One region of the Bordetella genomosp. 5 genome, then DNA from elsewhere that is predicted to be linked to it. Evidence: predicted binding sites of a transcription regulator. Region 1 holds the regulator's gene; each other region holds the start of a gene.
The links. The regulator HrcA, encoded in region 1, represses chaperone genes, less so after heat shock. The targets are predictions, from matches to a motif close to TTAGCACTCNNNNNNNNNGAGTGCTAA.

Region 1 (4,170 bases):
CCTGGGCTGCTTCGAGTTCAGCGCGCAGTGCGGCCAGCTCGTCCTGGGCGGCGCTGACAGCCTCACCCGATTCGGGCGTGGGCACGGGATCGAGCGGCTCTTGGGGTGCCGTCATGGGAGGTCCTCCGACAAAGGTGATTCGACTCAAGACCTCTCAATGGGGGCCAATACCCACGTTTCAAGGTGGGTCTATACCGTCCGAATAAAAAAATTGAGTCTTCGCATAAAAAAACGGGCCCGCCTGAGGCGGGCCCGCTGTGCCGGGAGTCAGCGCTGCTTGCGCGGCTGGGTCGGTGCCGGCGGATCGCTCGCCGGGAACGTGTCTTCGAGGGCCTCGTCGACCGTGTCCTTGCCCGGGCGGGGCTGGGACTCGTCGTCTTCGGGGGTGATGGCAATCGGGTCGCTGGCCGGGAAGGTGTCCTCGAGCGCTTCGTCGAGGTCGCGCTGGGCGCCGTCTTCCTGCAGCTTGTCGTGACCGGGGGCGCCGGAGGTACCGACGCCGGGGCGAGTGGAAGCATTCATCCTGCCTTCTCCTTGAGAAATCAACGCCTTGCCTATGAGCAAGCATCGTTCCCGAGGCCGGCCGCGAGCGGGATCACCGGCGCGGCGGCGGGGCGGGCGCCGCGCGCAGCGTCCCCCTCCTCACCAGGTCGCGGTCAGGCCGGTCCGATCCGGGCGGTCTCGCCCTGCGGCCGAACGGGCCAGCCCTGCAGCTGCCGCTCGACCAGCTCGGTCAGTCCGTCGATCCAGCGGCCGTCGTCGTTGAGCGCCGGGATATACCGGAACTGCTTGCCTCCTGCTTCGAGGAACGCGTCGCGGCATTCCTGGCTGATTTCTTCGAGTGTTTCGAGGCAGTCGGCCACGAAACCGGGGCACACCACGTCGACCTCGGTCACGCCGCGGCGTGCCAGCTCTTTCAGGGTGGGTTCGGTGTAGGGCTCGAGCCAGCGCGCCGAGCCGAAGCGGCTCTGGAACGTGACCTCGATGTCCTCCGCCGGAAAGTCGAGTCGCTCGCGCAGCAGACGGGCACTCTCGAGGCAGTCGCGGTAGTAGGGATCGCCGAGCTCGATCGAATAGCGCGGCAGACCGTGAAAGCTCATTACCAGCTTGGCCGGCCGGCCATTCGCCTGCCAGAAATCCTGGATCCTGGCGGCCTGGGCATCGAGCCAGGCGGGTTCGGTGTGGAAGCGTTTGACGAAGCGCAGCGCCGGCTGGTCGCGCAGGCGCCCCACGTGGCGGGTTACCGCGTCGACGACCGTGGCGGAGGTCGATGCGGCGTATTGCGGATACAGCGGCACCGTGAGGATGTGGTCGACACCCCGCGCACGCAGACGCGCGATCGCATCGGGAATCGACGGATTGCCATAACGCATCGCCAGCTCGACCTCGACGTCGTAGCCGCGCGCGGCCAGATTCTGCTTCACACCCGCGGTCTGCCGCTGGCTGTAGACCAGCAGCGGCGAGCCTTCCTCGAGCCAGATGCCGCGGTAGCGCGGCGCGAGCTTCTTGGGCCGCGCCGTCAGCACCATGCAGTGCAGAATGGGCAGCCACAGGTAGCGCGGGATCTCGATGACGCGCGGATCGGCGAGAAACTCGCCCAGATACTTGCGGATCGCACGCGGCTCCGGCGTGTCGGGCGTGCCCAGATTGACCAGCAGCACGCCGACGCGCCCCGGACCGCTGGGCGGCGGGTCTTCGTTGAACGGATCATCCTGAGCGGGCTCGAGCAGGAAGCGCTCGGGCCAGAGATACTTGAACAGGCGCAGAAACACAAAACACCTCTCTGCAGGCCGCACATCCTCCCGCGCAGGCGGATGGCGGACCCGGTTATGGTTATTGATTGTGGCTCAAGGCATTGGAGAGCAGACGGGCGGTGATGTCCACGATGGGAATCACGCGCTCGTAGGCCATCCGGGTCGGGCCGATCACGCCTAGCGTGCCCACGACCTTGCCATCGACGCCATAAGGCGCCGTGATGACGGACACTTCTTCCATCGGCACCAGCTGCGAATCGCCGCCGATGTAGATCTGAACCCCCTGCGCACGGCTCGACACGTCGAGCAATTGCAGCAGGTCGGTTTTTTTCTCGAACAGCGAGAACATCTTGCGCAGCCGGTCCATGTCGGATGCGATATCCGAGACGTCGAGCAGCTTGCGCTCGCCCGAGATCACCACCGCGTCGCCATCTTCGGCCGCTTCGGCCGAGGCCTCGACCGCGGCCTGCATCAGCCGCGAGATGTCTTCGCGGAGCTGGGCCAGCTCGGTCGACAACGTGCGGCGCACCGCATCGAACGACTTGCCCGAAAAATGCACGTTGAAGAAATTGCCGGCCTCGATCAGCTCGGTGTCGGCGTAATCGCGCTGCACCGACATGATGCGATTCTGCACATCGCCATCGGGCGTGACGATGATGAGCAGCACGCGCTTGTCGGACAGGCGGATGAATTCGATCTGGCGGAACACCTGCGCCCGCTTGGGCGTGAGCACCACGCCGGCGAACTGGGTGAGATTGGACAGCAGCGCCGCCGCCGCGTTGACCGCCCGGCTCGGCTCGGCCACGGGCAGCATCTCGCTGATATTGGCCGGCTCGAACTGATACGGCCGCACGGCCAGCAGCGAATCGACGAACATGCGATAGCCGCGCGGCGTGGGAATCCGGCCGGCGGAGGTGTGCGGACTGTGGATCAGGCCGAGCTCTTCGAGGTCGGCCATCACGTTGCGTATCGTGGCCGGCGACAGGTCGAACACTTTGGAAAGCGTGCGCGAGCCGACCGGTTGCCCGTCGGCGATGTAGCGTTCGATCAACGCTTTGAGCAGTGCACGTGCGCGGTCATCCATAAGCGTATTTTAGGGAAAAGTTGTGCCGTAGGCGATTTTTGTCCGCCAACACAATATGCGGCCCCATATAATGCCCTGATAAGCTACACCAGATCCTCTACCCTACGGCGCCCCTATGCACTTCCCCACCGTCGCCTTGATCGGCCGCTACCAGGACACGGGCCTGGATGCGCCGCTGCGCGCGCTGGCGCACATGCTGACGCAAGCCGGCCGCGCCGTGTTGATCGAAGCCGATACGGCGCGCAACACCGGCGTGCACGAATACCCCGAAGCCACGCTGCAGCAGATCGGCGAAGGCGCCTCGCTCGCCGTGGTGATGGGCGGCGACGGCACGGTGCTGGGCGCGGCGCGCTATCTGGCGCGCTATGGGGTGCCGCTGGTCGGCATCAACCACGGCCGGCTCGGCTTCATCACCGACATCGCACTGCACGATTCTCAGAGCGCGCTCGCGCGTGTCCTCGATGGCGACTACCAGATCGAAGACCGCACGCTGCTGCAAGGCAGCGTCTGGCGCGGTGAGCAGGAGATGTTCTCCGCCTCGGCCCTCAACGACGTCGTGCTCAACCGCGCCGGCCGCGGCGGCATGATCGAGATGCGCGTCGAGCTCGACGACGCTTACATGTACACCCAGCGTGCCGACGGCCTCATCATCGCCACGCCCACGGGATCGACAGCGTACGCGCTGTCGGCCAACGGCCCCATCCTGCACCCCGGCCTCGACGCCATGGTGCTGGTGCCCGTCGCGCCGCAGAGCCTGTCGAACCGTCCCATCGTGATTCCGGGCAGCGGCGTGCTCAGCATGACCCTCACCGCCATGGGCCGCGTGGAAGTCGGCGCCAGCGTGCATTTCGACATGCAGACCTGGTCCGACCTGCAGCCCGGCGACCGCATCACCGTGCAGCGCGCCCCGCATACCGTGCGTTTCGTGCACCCGCAGGGCTACAGTTTCCTCTCAACCCTGCGCCGCAAACTGCACTGGAATCAGATGCCGCAGGCCACCGACAACGAATAACCCTCCGCGCTCGTCATGCTGCGAACCCTGCATATCCGTGACTTCGTCATCGTCGAGCAGACCGAAATCCATTTCGGCGCCGGCTTCACCGTTTTCTCCGGCGAGACCGGTGCGGGCAAGTCCATCCTGATCGATGCGCTGGCGCTGGCCCTCGGCGAGCGCGGCGACGCCTCGGTGCTGCGCGAGGGCGCGGCACGCGCCGATATCACCGCCATCTTCGACACCCCGGCCACCCTGCGGCCCTGGCTCGAAGAGCGCGAACTCGAAGCCGCCGAAGAGCTCACCCTGCGCCGCGTGATCGATGCACAGGGGCGCAGCCG
Region 2 (4,170 bases), on a different contig from region 1:
ACGATGGCCATCATGAGGATGGGGCCCACGTCGTTCATCAGCCGGCGCACGTTCATGGACAGCGCCGTCTCGAACAGCAGCACGGGCAGGAACACCATCAGGAAGGTTTCGGAAGAAATCTCGAAACGCTCGATGGTGTCGAGCAGGTCTCCGAGCACCGGCGGCGCCCAGCCATGCAGGTGGATGGCGATGCCGATCAGGCAGCCCACGATGGCCAGCAGCACGGAGTAGGGCAGCTTCAGGCGGCCGGCCAGGGGCGGCATGAAGCAGACCAGCGTGAGCAGGCCGGCAAGGCCAAAGACGATCAGACCAATATCCATGGGACTGCGAAACGCATGCGCGGGCAACAAAGAGGCAAAGAGAATAGCGTCTTTTCCCCGCCATCCGCCTGAAAGCGTCGCACGTTTCGTTACGCATGGCTGCGCTCGCGGCACACCATGTGCCATCATTGTTCGCTACCGTGGCGTCAGCACCCCCAAATCGAGGAGCAACCCTTGTCCGTCCTGCCGAGTACCGAGCTCCCTTTGCGCTCGCCGCGCGCCGCCGACGCGCCGGTGCTGCTCGTCCAGCTCACCGATGCGCACCTGTTCGACGATCCCGATGCCCTGATGCTGGGCGTGAACACCGACGCCAGCCTGCGCGCCGTGCTGGCGCAGATCGCCGCCGACGGAGACGCCCCCGACCTGCTGCTGGCCACTGGCGACCTGTCGCAGGACGGCAGCCTCGCGTCGTACGAACGCCTGCGCGGGCACCTCTCGGCCACGGGTTGGCCGGTGCGCTGCCTGCCCGGCAATCACGATGCCCCCGACGTCCTGCGGCAGGCCCTTCCGGACTGGAGCGCGCCGATCACCGACATTGCCAACTGGCGCATCGTGACGCTCGATTCGACCGTGCCGGGCTCGGACGGCGGCCATCTCGACGCCGCGCAGCTCGCGCGCGTGAGCCAGGCCGTCGACGACGCAGAGGCCACCGGCCGCCATGTGCTGATCGCGCTGCATCACAACCTGGCCCAGGTCGATGCCAACTGGCATGACCCGATGATGGTCGACAATCCGCTGGATCTGTTCCGCCTGGTGGAGCGCTCGCCGCACGTGCGGGTGGTGATGTGGGGGCATGTGCACCAGGAGTTCGACTGCCGGCGCCACAACCTGCGCCTGCTCGCCACGCCGTCCACCTGCTTCCAGTTCACGATCCGCGACGGCCGTCACGCGATCGATCCTCAGCCCGCCGGCTACCGCTGGATCAAGCTGTACGGCGACGGCTCCTTCGCCACCGGCGTGCGGCGCCTCGACGCAGCCGCCTGGCAGACCGTGCGCCAGCCCGAGACCGACGCCCGCGCTGCCTGATTGCGCGCAAGCGGGCGCGGCCTTTCCGGGCCGCTACCCCACAGATCCCGAACCACCCTTATTGCGAGGGCCCAAACGACGCGCGGGGCCCGAAGGCCCCGCGTCGCGGTGGACACGTTGCGCGCGGCGCAACGCGTGAGAATAAAAAACGGGGCACCGATATGCGGAGGTGCCCCGTAAGCGTCCGTCTCATAGGGGAGGGGAAAGAGGAGAAGCCGAGACGGACGTCAAGACAGCGACCTGGAATGCACCAAAGTTGCGGCCTACGTAAGTTAGTCAGGCGCGGTGGCGCGAAGTTTCGCGAATTCGGGCTCCGGTCCGCACAAAGTTGTATTAATTCATGACACCGCGCCGCGGCCCGGACGCCAAAGCAAAACGCGCCGCATGAGCGGCGCGTTTTATGGGCACTAGCAGCGGTGTGTCAGGCCGGGACCAGCGAGCCACGCATCTTCTTGAGCGCGGCGGCCTCGATCTGGCGAATACGCTCTGCCGACACGCCGAATTCCTGCGCCAGCTCATGCAGCGTGGAACCGCCGTCGTCCTGCAGCCAGCGCGCCTCGACGATGCGACGCGAACGCGGATCGAGCGCCTCGAGCGCGCCGGCAAGGCCTTCGCCCTGCAGGTTGTCGTGCGCCTTGCGCGCCATGACGCGCGTGGGCTCGTCGCGGCCTTCGTCGGACAGATAGGCGATGGGCGCGTAGGCGTCATCGTCGTCGTCCTGGTTTTCGAGCGACATATCGCGGCCCGACAGGCGCACTTCCATCTCGCTGACGTCTTCGCGGCGCACGTTGAGCTGCTCCGCGATGTGGTCAACCTGCTCGGGATCGAGCGTGTGGCCATCCGGGCGCATGCTGCGCAGATTGAAGAACAGCTTGCGCTGGGCCTTGGTCGTGGCGACCTTGACCATGCGCCAGTTGCGGATCACGTATTCGTGAATCTCGGCTTTGATCCAATGGACGGCGAACGACACCAGGCGCACACCGCGCTCGGGATCGAAACGCTTCACGGCCTTCATCAGGCCGACGTTGCCTTCCTGGATCAGGTCCGCGTGCGGCAGACCATAGCCCAGGTATTGGCGCGCCACGGAAACCACCAGGCGCAGGTGCGAAAGCACCAATTCCCGCGCGGCTTCGAGATCGTCGGTGTCGCGCAGACGGCGGGCCAACGCGGATTCCTGCTCGGCGCTCAGCACCGGCAGACGGTTGACCGTCGAAATATAGGCGTCGATGGTGCCCAGCGCACCGGGGTTGGCCACAGCCAAGGCCAACGCATTGCCGGAAAGGGCAGACGAACTGGCTTGCATCATGTTGGCGACCTCCAGGGTACGGGGAACAGACATAGGTTCATGTTAGCACTCCCATAACGAGAGTGCTAATTCGACTGCCGCAACGCAGCGGAGTTCCCGCCGGCGTCGCCCTGGAGGCGCGGATATACCTAGGTATAGATGCGTCCCCATATGATTTCCAGAGGGCAGTCGACCCTGGAATGTATCCGACCCGAGGCACCCGCTCCGCGGCGCGCCCGGGGCGCCCTGGGTGCGTTACCAACCGGCCTGCTTCAGGGCCTGCCGGGTGGCGTCGTCGGACGGGCGAATGAACAGCGCACCGCGCGGGTCGAACATCACCTCGTAGCGCGCGCCATCGAGCAGCGGCATGTAGGCGGCGCTGCCGAACTGCACGTCCACGAACGGCAGCCAGTTCGGAATCAGACGCTTGACCGCGCCGATGTCGGGCGCGGGCCAGTCGTCCAGCACGTGCACCGAGCGCGTCGCGGTCTGCTCGCGGGGGGCATCTTCGTAGCGGCCGGACAGACGCTCGAGACGGTAGAGCGGCGGCGCGCCGGCCAGCAGGGCCGGCAGGCGCCAGCGCACCACTTTGGCATCGATCTGCCATTGATCGCCGAAGAGCGTGTAGGTCTTGCCGGTCAGGCCGGGCGACTGCGCGACGACGTCGTACTGGCCCTCGGCGAGCTTGCGCACCTGAACGGTCGCCACCGGAACGTCGTCGGTGAGCCGGAAAAACTGCACCAGGGACAAGGCCAACAGACCGGAGACGCAGCCCAGCGCGATCAGCACCAGACCGAACAGGCGGCGCACCGGGCGCAGACGAAATACCCGGCGGCCCATTTCGTCGCGCGGCCCGCCGCGCCCGAGCAACAGCGGCAATCCGATCAGCAACACCACGACCGCCCCGAGGGCGATCCAAACAAACGGGGCAAACGCATCCATCAAAGACGAGGCTCCTTCCAGGCTCGACGGTCAGCCGCAGTATAGAAGCGCCTCCGCGCCGCGACCGCAAGTCCTGTGTTCCAGCTGAAACCGGATGTGTGCCACCCGGCTGCACGCGCGCGAGGGCGCGCCTTCTGTCCCAGCTGCAATTGCCATTCTTGGCGCTGTTTGGGTAGGACACATTCCCGCATCATGACTTCCATGCCCGGCGCATCGCCGCCGGACCTCCGACACCCAACCAGGAACCCCGTCATGTCGCAACGTTTGAACTACTACAAGCTCGCGCCCGATCTCGCCAAGCAATACACCGCGTTTCAGATGACGCTGAACAAGAACCCGATCGCACGCGAGCTCGGCGTGCTCGTAACCTTGCGCGCGTCCCAGATCAACGGCTGCGCGTTCTGCGTGGACATGCACGTGAAAGAAGGCAAGCTTCATGGCGAACGCGAACTGCGCCTGCACCATGTCGCGATCTGGCGCGAGTCGACTCTGTTCTCGCCGCGCGAACGCGCAGCGCTGGCCTGGACCGAAGTGCTGACGAAGCTGCCCGCCCATGGTGTGTCAGACGCGGACTTCACGGCCGCCCGCGAACACTTC
Region 3 (4,170 bases), on a different contig from region 1:
CAGATCCTGCGCGACCTGATCGCGCAGAGCGACATTCTCGTGGAGAACAATCGCGCCGGCGTCATGGACCGACTAGGTCTGGGATACCAGGATGCCCGCGCGATCAATCCCCGACTGATCTACGCGTCTATCTCCGGCTATGGCCAGACCGGACCGTACCGGCACAAGCCGGCATTTGACGTGATCGCACAAGCGGTGTCCGGCATGATGAGCATCACGGGCCAGGAGGGCGGGCCTCCCGCTCGCGTCGGCGTGTCCATCGGCGACATCGCGTCCGGACTGTTCGCCGCCGTCGCGGTGCTTGCGGCCGTCGAGGGCCGCCATAAGAGCGGCGAAGGCGCGTTCGTCGACGTATCCATGATGGATTGCCAGCTGGCGCTGATGGAGAACGCGGTTTCGCGGTATCTGAATGCTGGCGAAGTCCCTGTCCGCCTGGGCAGCCGCCATCCGCTGATCGCGCCGTTCCAGTCCTTCAATACGGCCGATCAGCCCATTGCCATTTGCGTGGATACCGAACCTCAATGGCACCGCTTCTGTCACGCGTTGGGGGTGGAAGCGCTACTAGACGATCCGCGCTTTGCAGATGGTCCGATGCGCGCCGCGCGGCACGCGGAATTGGAGCCGCTGCTCAATGCCGTTTTCTCCCAAGGGCGGCGGGACGACTTTCTGGAACGTCTTGAAGCGGCCGATGTGCCGTGCAGTCCCATCAACAGCATTCCGGAGGTCACGCAAGATCCCCAGGTCGCTCATCGGCAGGTGCTGGTAGAGGTTCCGGAGGCGTCGGGCATCAAGTATGTGGGAGCGCCTTTTCATTACAACGGCGGGCCGGTGTCGGGAGAAACCGCCCCGCCCGCCCTCGGCGCGCATAATGAAGAGATTTTGGCTGAACTCGGCCTGGACAGTGTGCGGATAGCGGAGCTGCGTCGGATTGGTGTTTTGTAGCCTCTGATTTCCGCTCATCCCGTCAACTCTACGGTCGCAACAACGCACGCATGCGTCCCACTTGCGCGCCGTGGATTCGGATTGGAATCAGACCAAGAAGCACGACAGCCCTCTGTGCGACACCAGTGACCTATGGGATCGAGCCCAGTGGACAGGCGCTGCGTATGGAGTGGCGCATCCAGAGGCATTCGCAGCTAACTAAAGCTGTGGCGTCGCGCGGGTTGCCGCTGGGAGGGGACAGATTTCTGCGAATGAGCGTCAAAGTTGAATGAACTTTTTGGGGAGAACTTCAATTTGAGTGAACTTTTCTCGCCGAAAACCAACTTCAGTGAACCAAAAACCCGAGATCTCATAGGGTAGATCACGGCCCCCCTGCGGCGGCTTAGTGGGACCTCGACCGCAAAAAGTCGTGTGGGCCCGCATGGATAGGGCTCCCACCGCATTTTTGGAGCTCCAAGTTCTGTGAACCAAATCGCAAGTTCAATGAACTTCGACACCGACCCCAATTCCCCGCCCCACCAAAGATGTAACAGCACCGCCCCTCCCCCTTGAACCCTCAGAACTCATCCCTATAATTAGCACTCGTCGCCGGTGAGTGCTAACAGCGCTCCCGCGCTAAACCGATCATTTCTCTCTTCTTTAGAAACAGGAGTTCCTCATGGCCCTGCGTCCCCTGCACGATCGCGTGATCGTCAAACGCCTGGACAACGAGCGCAAAACCGCCTCGGGCATCGTCATTCCGGACAGCGCCGCTGAAAAGCCTGATCAAGGCGAAGTCGTGGCTGTCGGCCCCGGCAAGAAGACGGAAGACGGCAAGGTTCTGCCGGTCGACCTGAAGGTCGGCGACAAGGTCCTGTTCGGCAAGTACGCCGGTCAGAGCGTCAAGGTCGATGGCGAAGAGCTGCTCGTCATCCGCGAGGAAGAAATCCTCGCCGTGATCCAGTAACTGCGAAACCGATTTCAAGAAGGAAGCTGACAAAATGGCTGCCAAACAAGTTCTGTTTGCCGATGACGCCCGCGTGCGCATCGTGCGTGGCGTGAACGTTCTCGCCAACGCTGTTAAGACCACCCTGGGCCCCAAGGGTCGCAACGTCGTGCTGGAGCGCTCGTTCGGCGCCCCGACCGTGACCAAGGACGGCGTCTCCGTCGCCAAGGAAATCGAACTGAAGGACAAGTTCGAAAACATCGGCGCCCAGCTCGTCAAGGACGTGGCTTCGAAGACCTCGGACAACGCCGGTGACGGCACCACGACCGCCACCGTGCTGGCTCAAGCCATCGTTCAAGAAGGCCTGAAGTACGTTGCCGCTGGCTTCAACCCCATCGACCTGAAGCGCGGTATCGACAAGGCGGTTGCCGCCGCCGTCGGCGAACTGCAAAAGATCTCCAAGCCGGTCACCACCAGCAAGGAAATCGCTCAAGTTGGCTCGATCTCGGCCAACAGCGACAGCTCCATCGGCCAGATCATCGCTGACGCGATGGACAAGGTCGGCAAGGAAGGCGTCATCACCGTCGAAGACGGCAAGTCGCTGGAAAACGAGCTGGACGTCGTCGAAGGTATGCAATTCGACCGCGGCTACCTGTCGCCCTACTTCATCAACTCGCCCGAGAAGCAAGTTGCCGCTCTGGACGATCCGTTCGTTCTGATCTACGACAAGAAGATCAGCAACATCCGTGATCTGCTGCCGGTGCTGGAGCAAGTCGCCAAGTCGAGCCGTCCGCTGCTGATCATCGCCGAAGACGTCGAGGGCGAAGCCCTGGCGACCCTGGTGGTCAACAACATCCGTGGCATCCTGAAGACCACCGCCGTCAAGGCGCCTGGCTTCGGCGACCGCCGCAAGGCCATGCTCGAAGACATCGCCATCCTGACGGGCGGCACGGTGATCTCCGAAGAAACCGGCATGTCGCTTGAAAAGGCCACCCTGCAAGAACTGGGTCAAGCCAAGCGCATCGAAGTGGCCAAGGAAAACACCACGATCATCGACGGCGCCGGCGACGGCCGCTCGATCGAAGCACGCGTGAAGCAAATCCGTGCCCAGATCGAAGAAGCCACCTCCGACTACGACCGTGAAAAGCTGCAAGAGCGCGTGGCCAAGCTGGCTGGCGGTGTTGCCGTGATTCGCGTCGGTGCTGCCACCGAAGTCGAAATGAAGGAAAAGAAGGCTCGCGTCGAAGACGCCCTGCACGCTACCCGCGCCGCAGTGGAAGAAGGCGTTGTGGCTGGCGGCGGCGTGGCTCTGCTGCGTGCCAAGCAAGCCATCACCGACCTGAAGGGTGACACCCCCGACCAGAACGCCGGCATCAAGCTGATCCTGCGCGCTGTCGAAGAGCCCCTGCGCACCATCGTCGCCAACGCCGGCGAAGAGTCCAGCGTCGTTGTCAACAACGTGCTGAACGGCAAGGGCAACTACGGCTACAACGCCGCGACCGGCGAGTACGTCGACATGGTCGAGCAAGGCGTGCTGGATCCCACCAAGGTGACCCGCACCGCTCTGCAAAACGCCGCGTCGGTGGCCAGCCTGCTGCTGACGGCTGAAGCCGCTGTGGTCGAGCTGGTGGAAGACAAGCCCGCTGCTCCGGCCATGCCCGGCGGCATGGGTGGCATGGGCGGCATGGGCGGCATGGACTTCTAAGTCCCGCTGCACTGCCGGCGCCCCCGCCTCACCGGGGGCAGCCCAAGCACCAAAAAGCCTCGCAAGGTTCGCCTTGCGAGGCTTTTTTCATTGCGCGAAGCGCGGGCCGAGGCGGTGATCCGACGATCCCGCTCAGAACACCTTGATGTCGCCCTCTTTCACGACACGCGCCCAGTGATCGGTTTCTTTGCGCAGCCACTGGCCCATCTCGGCCGGCGTCATCTTCACCGGCTCGGAACCCAGCTCCGCGAAGCGCTGCTTCGTGTCGGCCTCGTTGACGATCTCGGCGATCGTCGCGTGCAGCTTCTCGACGATGGCGGGCGGCGTGCCGGCGGGTGCCATCAGCGTCTGCCAGGAGCCGGTGACAAAGCCCGGCAGGCGCTCGGACAAAGCCGGTGTGTCGGGAATCGGCGCGAAGCGTTCCGGACTCGCCACCGCCAGCATGCGGATCGTGCCGCCCTTGACCAGCGGATAGGTGGCCAGGAAGCTGTTCATCGCCACGTCGATCTGTCCGCCTGCCAGGTCCGACAGGACCTGCGAGCCACCCTTGTAGCCGATGTAGTTCCAGTCGATGCCGGTCTGGCTGGCGAACAACACG

Region 2: a site for HrcA is predicted at 2,695-2,721, ahead of rpoH (RNA polymerase sigma factor RpoH). Genes of this name have one in related genera too.
Region 3: a site for HrcA is predicted at 1,518-1,544, ahead of groES (co-chaperone GroES). Genes of this name have one in related genera too.

The regions. Positions count from the first base shown of each region.
Region 1 covers NZ_NEVP01000006.1:138,789-142,958, forward strand. Annotated here, with positions in the region: gene grpE (nucleotide exchange factor GrpE) at 1-115, opposite strand, end outside; gene CAL25_RS09430 (hypothetical protein) at 268-522, opposite strand; gene hemH (ferrochelatase) at 657-1,772, opposite strand; gene hrcA (heat-inducible transcriptional repressor HrcA) at 1,834-2,838, opposite strand; gene CAL25_RS09445 (NAD kinase) at 2,954-3,850, shown strand; gene recN (DNA repair protein RecN) at 3,866-4,170, shown strand, end outside.
Region 2 covers NZ_NEVP01000001.1:395,764-399,933, reverse strand. Annotated here, with positions in the region: gene CAL25_RS01845 (cation:proton antiporter) at 1-320, opposite strand, end outside; gene CAL25_RS01840 (phosphodiesterase) at 495-1,346, shown strand; gene rpoH (RNA polymerase sigma factor RpoH) at 1,768-2,652, opposite strand; gene CAL25_RS01830 (hypothetical protein) at 2,887-3,576, opposite strand; gene CAL25_RS01825 (carboxymuconolactone decarboxylase family protein) at 3,826-4,170, shown strand, end outside.
Region 3 covers NZ_NEVP01000009.1:43,571-47,740, reverse strand. Annotated here, with positions in the region: gene CAL25_RS14730 (CaiB/BaiF CoA transferase family protein) at 1-942, shown strand, start outside; gene groES (co-chaperone GroES) at 1,601-1,888, shown strand; gene groL (chaperonin GroEL) at 1,923-3,572, shown strand; gene CAL25_RS14715 (Bug family tripartite tricarboxylate transporter substrate binding protein) at 3,705-4,170, opposite strand, start outside.